One region of the Massilia sp. CFBP9026 genome, then DNA from elsewhere that is predicted to be linked to it. Evidence: predicted binding sites of a transcription regulator. Region 1 holds the regulator's gene; the other holds the start of a gene.
What was found. Region 1 encodes sigma-54, which starts transcription at its own class of promoters, with help from an activator protein. Its sites were predicted from a motif close to TGGCANGNAANCTGCTTT; they were not measured.

Region 1 (5,232 bases):
CGCATCAAGGTCATGATCTTCGACGTCGACGGCGTGCTGACCGACGGCAGCCTGACCTATGGTCCCGACGGCGAAGTCACCAAGACCTTCAACGTGCTCGACGGCCTGGGCATCCAGCTGTTGAACAAGACCGGCGTGCAGACCGCGATCATCAGCGCGCGCCTGTCGCCGATCGTCGTCAAGCGCGCGGCCGATCTGGGCATCTCGCACGTCCACCAGGGCATCCACGACAAGCGCATCGGCTTCGCCAAGCTGCTCGAGGCCACCGGCTTCACCGCCGAGCAGTGCGGCTACATCGGCGACGACGTGATCGACCTGCCGCTGTTCGCGCGCGTCGGCTTCGCCGTCGCGGTGCCGTCCGGCCATCCAGAGGTGCAGCACCGCGCGCACTACGTCACCAAGAATGGCGGCGGCCGCGGCGCGGTGCGCGAGGTGTGCGATCTCGTGATGCGCGCCCAGGGCACCTATGACCAGGCGCTCGCGCCGTACTTCGCCTGAGGTCACGCACCATGGCCACCATCGTCCAAAACAAGCGTACCGCGCATCGCTGGAATCTCCTGGCGATGATCGTGATCGGCGTCTTCTTCGCCTTCGGCAGCTTCTGGCTGCTGCAACTGATGCAGGCCTCCGACATCGACGCCCAGCTGGGCGGGCCGCCGGACGAACCGGACTACATCGTCGAGAATTTCTCGTTCGTGCGCATGACCGAGAATGGCCAGCCGAGCTATGTATTGTCGGGCAAGCACCTGGCCCACATCCCGCGCGGCGACGTCTCGCATGTCGACCAGCCGCTGCTGCGCGGCGTCGAGCCGGGCCGCCCGCCAATGACGGTGGTCGCCAGGAACGCCCAGGTGTTCCACGAAGAGCACCGGGTCGAACTGATGGGCGACGTCGACCTGCAGCGCCCGAAGACCGCGCAGAGCGAGTCCTTGCACTTGCGTAGCCAGGCGCTGACCGTGCTACCCGACGAAGAGATCGTCAAGACCGACCTCCCGGTTGACCTGCAGCTTGGGGCATCGAGCGTGAAAGGCACCGGCATGGTCGCCAACAACGCCACCCAGCAAGTGCACATGTCCAGCCGAGGCCAGATAATCTATCCGCCACGCCCGCGCCAGTAAGCCCTGCACCGTGTGATAACCCAGGACCAGCATTCCCTATCATGAAAAAATTATTTGCCGCCGTACTCCTTTCCCTGCTGTCGCTGACGGCAGCCGCCGAACGTGCCGACTCGCTCAAGCCCGCGCAGGTCGAATACGATTCCGCCGATCTCGACGGGGTCAACGGCGTGCGTACCCTTACTGGTAACGTGATCCTTACCCGCGGTACGCTGTTGCTCAAGGCCGACCGCGCCGTGGTCAGGGAAACGCCCGAAGGCTATATGACGGTAACGCTCACCGCCAACAACGGCAAGCTCACCACGTTCCGCCAGAAGCGCGACGGCGGTCCCAACCTGTGGGTCGAGGGCCAGGCCGAGCGCATCGAGTACGACGAGCGCGCCGAGCTGGTGCGCCTGTACTCGAATGCCCTGATCAAGGAACTGGAAAACGATCAACTGAGCAACCAGGTCACCGGCCCTTTCATCTCGTATGACAGCCGCAAGGAAGTGGCCACCGTGCGCAACGACGTCAGCGGCCAGAGCAAGGTTGGCGGCGGTCGCGGCACCCTGATCCTCTCGCCCAAGCGCACCCCAGCCGGAGGAGCGCAATGACGGCAATCCCGATGGAGCTGGGCGATTGCAGCACCCTGGTCGTCAAGGGCCTGCAGAAAAGCTATGGCAAGCGCCTGGTGGTGCGCGACGTGTCGCTGCAGGTCGAATGCGGTGAAGTGGTCGGCTTGCTGGGCCCGAACGGCGCCGGCAAGACGACCTCGTTCTACATGATCGTCGGCCTGGTGCCGTCGGACGCCGGCTCGATCGACATCAACGGCACCGACATCACCAGCCTGCCGATCCACCGCCGCGCCGTATTGGGCCTGTCCTACCTGCCGCAGGAGGCCTCGGTATTCCGCAAGCTGACGGTCGAAGAGAACATCCGCGCCGTGCTCGAGCTGCAGAAGGACAACGGCAAGCCGCTGTCGAAAGACCAGATCAACGAGCGCCTCGACACCCTGCTGGCCGACCTGCAGATCGAGAAGCTGCGCGAGAATCCGGCGCTGTCGCTGTCGGGAGGCGAACGCCGCCGCGTGGAGATCGCGCGCGCGCTGGCGACCAATCCGCGCTTCGTGCTGCTCGACGAACCGTTCGCCGGCGTCGACCCGATCGCCGTGATCGAGATCCAGCGCATCGTGCGCTTCCTGAAGGAGCGCCAGATCGGTGTCCTGATCACCGACCACAACGTGCGCGAGACGCTTGGCATCTGCGACCGCGCCTACATCATCAACCAGGGCGCGGTGCTTGCCTCCGGCCGCCCTGACGACATCATCGCGGACGAGTCGGTGCGCCGCGTGTACTTGGGTGAACACTTCCGCATGTGAGCGACGCCTAGATGAAACAGTCCCTGCAACTCCGCACTTCGCAGCACCTCGCGCTTACGCCGCAACTGCAGCAGTCGATCCGGTTGCTGCAACTGTCGACGCTCGAGCTGCACCAGGAGATCGAGCAGATACTGGGCGATAACCCCTTGCTCGAGCGGCTCGACGATCCGCTCGACCGGTCGGTGCGTTTGCTGGCCGATGGCGCGATCAACAATGCACCCGCCAGCGGCGAAGCGCCGCCGGCGCCCGGCCAGCAGGCCGAGGGCGAGGGTGCGCCGGCGCAGGATGGCGAAGGTTTCGAGGGCGGCGCCGACAACGATCGCGTTGATGCCGACTGGAGCGAGGGCGGTGCGCCGTCTTCCGGCAGCGGCGGCGAGGACGAGGACGGCCGCCCGCAACTGGAAGCCTGCGCCATCACCCTGCGCGAACACCTGATGGAACAGGTGCGCGAAGCCACCCTGTCGGCGCGCGACCGTGCGCTGGCCGAGCTGGTGATCGATGCGCTGGACGACAACGGCTACATCGAGGAACCGCTCGACGAGATCCACGCGCGGTTGCCCGAAGAGCTCGATATCGAGATCGACGAGCTGCGCTGCGCGCTGGCGCTGGTGCAGAGCATGGACCCGGTGGGCGTCGGCGCGCGCAGCGCGGCCGAGTGCCTGGCGCTGCAGATCCGGCGCATGCCGGGTGTGCCGATGGTCACGCGCCGCATGGCCCTCAAGATCGTCGAGGGTTACCTGAGCTGGTTCGCCCAGCGCGAATACAGCAAGCTGAAAAAAGCGCTCGACTGCGACGACGAAGACTTGCGCGAGGTGCAGGCCGTGGTGCGCCAATGCAATCCGCACCCGGGCGCGGCGTTCGCTTCGAACGTGTCGGACTATGTGGTGCCGGACGTGATCGTGCGCCGTTCCAAGAGCGGCTGGGCGGTCACCCTGAACCCCGACGTGATGCCGCGCCTGCGCGTCAACAGCCTGTACGCCAGCCTGCTCAAGCAGGGCAAGAGCGAGGCGCAGATGGGCGCGCAGATGCAGGAAGCGAAGTGGCTCATCAAGAATATGCGCCAGCGTTTCGACACCATCCTGCGTGTGGCGGAGGCCATCGTCGAGCGCCAGCGCAATTTTTTCTCCCATGGCGCGGTTGCCATGCGGCCCCTTGTTTTACGTGAGATAGCTGATACACTAGGCCTACACGAGAGCACAATTTCTCGTGTCACAACCCAGAAATACATGCTGACCCCGCACGGCATGTTTGAGTTGAAGTATTTCTTCGGCAGCCACGTTGCCACCGAGGCGGGAGGCGAAGCATCCTCGACGGCAATCCGTGCGCTCATCGCACAATTGACAGGAGCAGAAGACCCTAGGAACCCTTTATCCGATAGCAAGATCGCGGAGATGCTCGGGGAACAAGGCATGGTCATCGCGCGCCGCACGGTTGCAAAATACCGTGAAGCCCTCAAGATACCCCCTGTAAGCCTCCGCAAGTCCTTGTAACTGCGCCGTCCACACCCGTCGTGCCTTGTCGCGTTGGTGCGGTCCACACGGTGCAACATTTTCAAAGGAGTGTGTATGAACCTCACAATCAGTGGCCATCATCTCGAAGTAACCCCCGCCATCCGTGAATACGTTCAGAATAAGCTCGAGCGCATCATTCGCCATTTCGACCAGGTGATCGACACCCACGTCTTCCTGGCCGTCGACAACCTCACTGAAAAAGAAAAAAGGCAGAAAGCAGAGATCAACGTCCAGGTGTCGGGAAAGACCCTGCACGTGGCAAGCGTTGCACAAGACCTGTACGCCGCGATCGATACGCTGATGGATAAGCTGGACCGACAGATCCTCAAACACAAGCAGCAACTGAAAGACCATAGCCGTACTTCGATCAAACGCATGCCGGAAATCGACGGCGAAGACGCTGCTGTCGCCTGATCAGGCGCAGGGCTCACACTAGCTAAGGGCGTCTGAGGGGACGCCCTTTTTGCATCCAGCCTCCCCGGTACTACGCGCATCTATGTGTTCGGTAAAATGCATGTCTTTCCATTACGGATCACGCCATGACCGACCACGTCCTGACCCGCATCGCCAACCGCACCGGCATCATCACCCTGGACCGCCCAAAGGCGCTCAATTCGCTGTCGCTCGAGATGGTGCGCGCGCTGACCGACGTGCTGCGCGCCTGGGAGCATGACGGGCAGGTCGAGGCGGTCGTACTGACCAGCAGCAGCGAGAAGGCCTTGTGCGCGGGCGGCGACATCCGCTTCTTCCATGAGGTCGGCCATGCGTCGCCGATGGGCGGCAGCGCGCTGCTCGAGGATTTCTTCACCGAAGAATACGCGCTGAACCACCTGATCCATTTCTATCCGAAGCCCTATATCGCCATCATGGATGGCGTCGTGATGGGCGGCGGCATGGGCATCGCCCAGGGCGGCCCGGATTGCGGGCTGCGCATCGTGACCGAGCGTACCAGGATGGCCATGCCCGAGGTGAACATCGGCCTGTTCCCCGACGTCGGCGGCAGCCACTTCCTGTCGCATGCGCCGAGACAGCTGGGCAACTACCTGGGCCTGACCGGACTGACGATCGGCGCCGCCGACGCGCTGTATATCGGCCTGGCCGACGTGTTCGTGCCAAGCGCCGAGTTGCCTGACCTGAAGGCATTGATCGCGTCGACGCAAGGCGCCGGGCTGCCGGCGGCGATCCGCGCCTTCGCGGCGCCGTTTGCTGCAATGGCGGGGGCAAGCGAATTGCAGGTCCGGCGCAAGAG
Region 2 (5,232 bases), on a different contig from region 1:
GGAATTCGGCCAGGATCAGGCTGCGCACCCGCTCGCACACTTCATGGATATTGACGTCCCCAACGATGTGGGGCTTGCGGTGTGGCGCCAGCAGGCGGTCGACCAGGGTCTGCAGGCGGTCGGCTTCCTTGATGATCACCTGCGTGTATTCCTGCAGCTCGAGCAGGTGGTGCGGCGGCAGCTCGAGTTCCAGCAGCTGGGCAGCGCCGCGGATGCCGCCCAGCGGGTTCTTGATCTCGTGCGCCAGGTTGCGGATGAGTTCCTTGTTGGCCTGGCTCTGGTCGAGGATGCGCTCCTCGCGGTCGAGCTTCAGCTGCTGCACGTTCTCGCGCAGCTCGATCAGCAGGGTGCCGTCGCCCAGCGCGCTGACGATGCTGTTCACGTGCAGCGGCTCGCGGTTGTTGCGCTGCAGGGTCAGGTCCTGGCGCAGGTCGGCATACTGGTGGGCCAGCGCCTGGCCGATCAGGGCGGCCAGCTCGGCGCCGTTCTGGAACAGCTCGGGCAGGCGATGGCGCTGCAGCGACTTGAACGACAGCTCCATCAGGTTCTCGGCGGCGGCGTTCGCATACAGCACTTCGCCGTCGGCGCCGGTCAGCAGCACGGCCGAGGCCAGCAGGTCGAGGCCGGCGTAGCGCGCCGGATCGCCCGCGTCGAAGGCGGGAACGTCGTTCATGGGTGGCAGGGTCATCTGATATTGCCGATCTCGCGCCGCAGCGCCTCGATATTGCGTTCGGTACGGCTGATCTCGTCGCGCATCGAGGCCACCCGCTCCTGGTACTTGGCGTAATTACGCTCGTTGCCCTGGCGCTCGGGCTCGCCGTTGTTGAACACTTTTTTCAGGTCCAGCAGCTTGCGTTCCTCGATGCGCAATTCGTCGCCCAGGATCTCGCGCCGCTCGTCGTCGCGCGCGCGCTGCACCACATTGTCCACGCGCGGGAAACTGGACGGGGTGCTGGCGGCGGCGGGGGCAGGCGTGCTGGCCGCACCCGATCCGCCCGACGAACGGGGGGCCGGGATCGGCGCCGACGCCGCCGGCGGCGAGCTGTAGCCGGTATCGATCAGCTGGCACTTGCCGACCTTGACGTCGGTGTACAGCGGGCGGCCGTTAGCATCCGTACAGCGGTAGATCTGGGCCTGGGCCGAGGCGCACAACAGCAGGGCGAACATGGCCACGGCGCCGTGAAAAACGATGTTTGTCATTCCTATCACTCGGTAGCTTGCATCGGCGGGAAGATGCATTGTAGTCGCGCCCGACTATACCCGAAGCAACAAAAAACGCGGGGAAAGCCATCGCTTTCCCCGCGTTTCATGGCATCGCCGTCAAGCTTGGCGATGCACAGGCACAACAGCTTGCCAAGTGATTACGACGAATAGTACATGTCGAATTCGGCTGGGTGCGGGGTCATGCGCAGGCGCTGCACTTCGTTCATCTTCAGCTCGATGTAGGCATCGATCATGCTGTCGCTGAACACGCCGCCGCGGGTCAGGAACTCGCGGTCCTTGTCCAGGGCTTCCAGCGCTTCTTCGAGCGAGGCGCACACGGTCGGGATCAGCTTGTCTTCTTCCGGCGGCAGGTGGTACAGGTCCTTGGTCGCGGCTTCGCCCGGGTGGATCTTGTTCTGGATGCCGTCCAGGCCGGCCATCAGCAGCGCAGCGAAGCACAGGTAGACGTTGGCCAGTGGATCCGGGAAGCGGGTCTCGATGCGGCGGCCTTTCGGGTTCGCCACGTGCGGGATGCGGATCGAGGCCGAACGGTTACGGGCCGAATAGGCCAGCTTGACCGGGGCTTCGTAGCCAGGCACCAGGCGCTTGTACGAGTTGGTGCCCGGGTTGGTGATCGCGTTCAGCGCGCGGGCGTGCTTGATGATGCCGCCGATGTAGAACAGCGCGGTTTCCGACAGTCCGGCATAGCCGTCGCCTGCGAACAGGTTCTTGCCGTCTTTCCAGATCGACTGGTGCACGTGCATGCCCGAGCCGTTGTCGCCGTTGATCGGCTTCGGCATGAAGGTCGCGGTCTTGCCGTAGCTGTGGGCGACGTTCCAGATGACGTATTTCAGGTTCTGGGTCCAGTCGGCGCGCTCGACCAGGGTCGAGAACTTGGTGCCCAGCTCATTCTGGCCGGCGCCGGCCACTTCGTGGTGGTGCACTTCGACCGGGATGCCCATCGATTCGAGGATCAGCGACATTTCCGAACGCATGTCCTGGAACGAATCGACCGGTGGGACCGGGAAGTAGCCGCCCTTGACGGTCGGACGGTGGCCGCTGTTGCCGCCTTCGAATTCCTTGTCGGTCGACCACGATGCTTCTTCCGAGTCGATCTTGACGAAGCAACCCGACATGTCCAGCCTCCAGCGGACCGAGTCGAAGATGAAGAATTCAGGTTCCGGGCCGAAGTAGGCGGTGTCGCCGATGCCCGACGATTTCAGGTAGGCTTCGGCGCGCTTGGCGATCGAGCGCGGGTCGCGGTCGTAGCCCTTGCCGTCCGACGGTTCGATGACGTCGCACTGCATGAACAGCGTGGTCTCTTCCATGAACGGGTCGAGGTTGGCGGTGTTCGGGTCTGGCAGCAGGAGCATGTCCGAGGCTTCGATACCTTTCCAGCCGGCGATCGACGAACCGTCGAAGGCGTGGCCGGATTCGAATTTGTCCAGGTCGAAGTGCGACACCGGGACCGTGACGTGCTGTTCCTTGCCGCGGGTATCGGCGAAGCGTAAATCAACGAATTTGACTTCGTTGTCCTTGACCAGTTGCATTACATCTGCGGCGGACTTTGCCATTCGGAATCTCCTAATTGAAAAAAGGAAGTCGGGTCATGAGAACCGACAACTTGCATCATGTTGAAGCACGAAGCATGCCAACTTGGTGACACCCCACGTGCCAAGTTAATTGCATGAGGACATGCACAAATCGTTCTTGGGGGACGGGCCAGTTTACCCATAAAATCGCGTCGATCGGCAGGCTTGTCGAAAGATTTACAGTGCATGCCGAATGCACCAATCAAGTGCAATCATATGCCGACGCACCATGTAAGAGCAGGATACACTGATCCACGATGGTGCAGCGCCTTTGGATGCCCAAAAACGGACCGAACATTATGACGACAGAAAACATTCTCGAGGCTGCGCGCCAGCGTGGCGCAGGCCAGCCCTATGCCGGTGCGGTGACGCCGCAAGAGGCGTTCGAGCTGCTCAGGAGCAGCCCGAAGGTCAAGCTGGTGGACGTGCGCACCAATGCCGAACGCGACTGGGTGGGCCGGGTCGCCATCCCCGATGCCCAGCATGCGGCTGTGCAGTGGGCGACCTATCCGGGCGGCGTGCCGAATCCGGACTTCGGCGCCCAGCTTGAAAAAGTCGCGAGCCAGGATGACATCCTGCTGTTCCTGTGCCGCTCGGGCGTGCGCTCGCGCCACAGCGCCCGCGTGGCGACCGAACTCGGTTATGCGAATGCCTTCGACATCCTCGAGGGTTTCGAGGGCGACAAGGACGGCGAAGGCCATCGCAAGACGCTTGGCGGCTGGTGCAAGGCGGGATTGCCATGGGTGGGTGCATGAGCGACGAGGTAAGTAACCCCATTGAACGCCTGGTGGCGGCGCGCGAACTGGCCGACCAGGGCCAGTACGAGGCCGCGCTGCAAGAGCTGACCTGGTTCCACGAGCATGCACTGGAACAGGATCCATCGCTGGCCGGCGTACGCCGTTCGTATGCGCTGGCCGATTGGGCCGTGCTGGCCGAGGCCTATCCACCGGCGGAAGCGGCGCTCGAGGCGGTACGCGAACGCAGCACCGCCCTGCTGCTGGCCGGCCAGGGCAACCGCGACCACCTGCTCGACGTGGTCTCGATCGACCATGCGCGCGACCAGCCGGTGCGCACGCGCGACCTGTTCCTGCAACTGGAAGACGTGGCGCCGGCGCTGGCCGCGTCCTGCATCCGGGTCGTGCTGCCGCAGGTGATCGCCGCCGGCGACGCCGAACTGGCCGAACGCCTGATGCCGAACCCGGAAGAAAACATCCGCCAGCATGCCGACTACCTGATGGATGCCTTCCGCGAGCGCCGCAAGCGTTTCACCGCCGCGCCCAGCATCCCGGCCGAGATCCACAACTATGTACAGGACGTAAACGCCATCCTGGACGTGCTGGCGGCGCGCGGCCGGCACGCCGACGTGAATCGCCTGCGCCAGCTGGCGGCCGACGCGATTCCCGCCACCACCCTGCGCCGCGAGGTGCGCGCCGCCCTCGTTCCCGGCGCACCCGCATGGTACGAGCGCGGCATCCCGCGCCGTCGCAACGGGTAGCGTCGGCCCCGGCGGCCCGGTGGACGCAAAACCGGGGTCAGGTCTGACATTCGGACACGTTCTCAGCCTTAAAGCAGATTATTACGGCTTGGAAGGCTCGAGAAAATCACGCTGTGGTTAAGGACTGCAGAGCCCGTGTCCGATTGTCAGACCTGACCCCGAAGTTTACGGCATCACCATCAGCTGGAGTCCCGAGGCCGTGCCCGGCGCGCGATAGACGCGCTGGGTCGCCTTCTTGAAATCTTCCGGCTTCGCATCGGGAATGCGCATGAAGGTCTGCGGATTCAGGTCGATCAGCGGGAACCACGAACTCTGCACCTGCACCATGATGCGGTGGCCGCGGCGGAAGGTGTGGTTCACCGCCCCCAGCTCATAGCTGATCGCTTCCACCTTGCCGGGCACGAAGGGCTCCGGCTTCTCGTAGCTGTTGCGGAACTTGCCGCGCAGCGGATTGCCGCGCACCAGCTGCTGGAAGCCGCCCAGTTTCAGGGCCGGCGGTCCGACGTCATTGCCCGCGCGCGGGGCCGCCGGCGTCGGATAGTCGCTTGGGTAGACGTCGATCAGCTTCACTACCCAGTCGGCGTCGGTGCCGGTGGTCGAGACGAACAGCTTCGGCAGTACCGGGCCGGCAACCGTCACGTCCTCTTCCAGCACCTCGCTCTGGTACACAAGCACGTCGGGCCGGGTCGCGGCGAAGCGCTGGTCGGACACCATGTATTCGCGCGGCACGCCCTGCGCCGGGTAGCCGATATAGGGCACTGGACGCTTCGGATCGGCCACGTATTCGTCATAGCCTGTGCCGCCGCCCGCGGCCGGCTGCTGCCAGGTCAGGCTGCCGTTGGCGTTGAAATACAGGGTGCGGGCCCGGGCCGGTTTCGGCGGCCAGGCATCGTAGCTGCGCCAGACATTGGTGCCAGTCTCGAACATGGTGACCGGCGCCAG

Region 2: glnA (type I glutamate--ammonia ligase) is a predicted target of sigma-54. The motif match lies at 2,840-2,857, and genes of this name have one in related genera.

What each region holds. Positions count from the first base shown of each region.
Region 1 covers NZ_JAXCWH010000012.1:19,181-24,412, reverse strand. Annotated here, with positions in the region: gene SOM28_RS23445 (KdsC family phosphatase) at 1-498, shown strand, start outside; gene lptC (LPS export ABC transporter periplasmic protein LptC) at 510-1,118, shown strand; gene lptA (lipopolysaccharide transport periplasmic protein LptA) at 1,160-1,708, shown strand; gene lptB (LPS export ABC transporter ATP-binding protein) at 1,720-2,472, shown strand; gene SOM28_RS23425 (RNA polymerase factor sigma-54) at 2,484-3,962, shown strand; gene hpf (ribosome hibernation-promoting factor, HPF/YfiA family) at 4,038-4,397, shown strand; gene SOM28_RS23415 (enoyl-CoA hydratase/isomerase family protein) at 4,523-5,232, shown strand, end outside.
Region 2 covers NZ_JAXCWH010000004.1:77,391-82,622, forward strand. Annotated here, with positions in the region: gene glnL (nitrogen regulation protein NR(II)) at 1-673, opposite strand, end outside; gene SOM28_RS11445 (DUF4124 domain-containing protein) at 685-1,200, opposite strand; gene glnA (type I glutamate--ammonia ligase) at 1,362-2,777, opposite strand; gene SOM28_RS11455 (rhodanese-like domain-containing protein) at 3,095-3,550, shown strand; gene SOM28_RS11460 (hypothetical protein) at 3,547-4,290, shown strand; gene SOM28_RS11465 (CocE/NonD family hydrolase) at 4,456-5,232, opposite strand, start outside.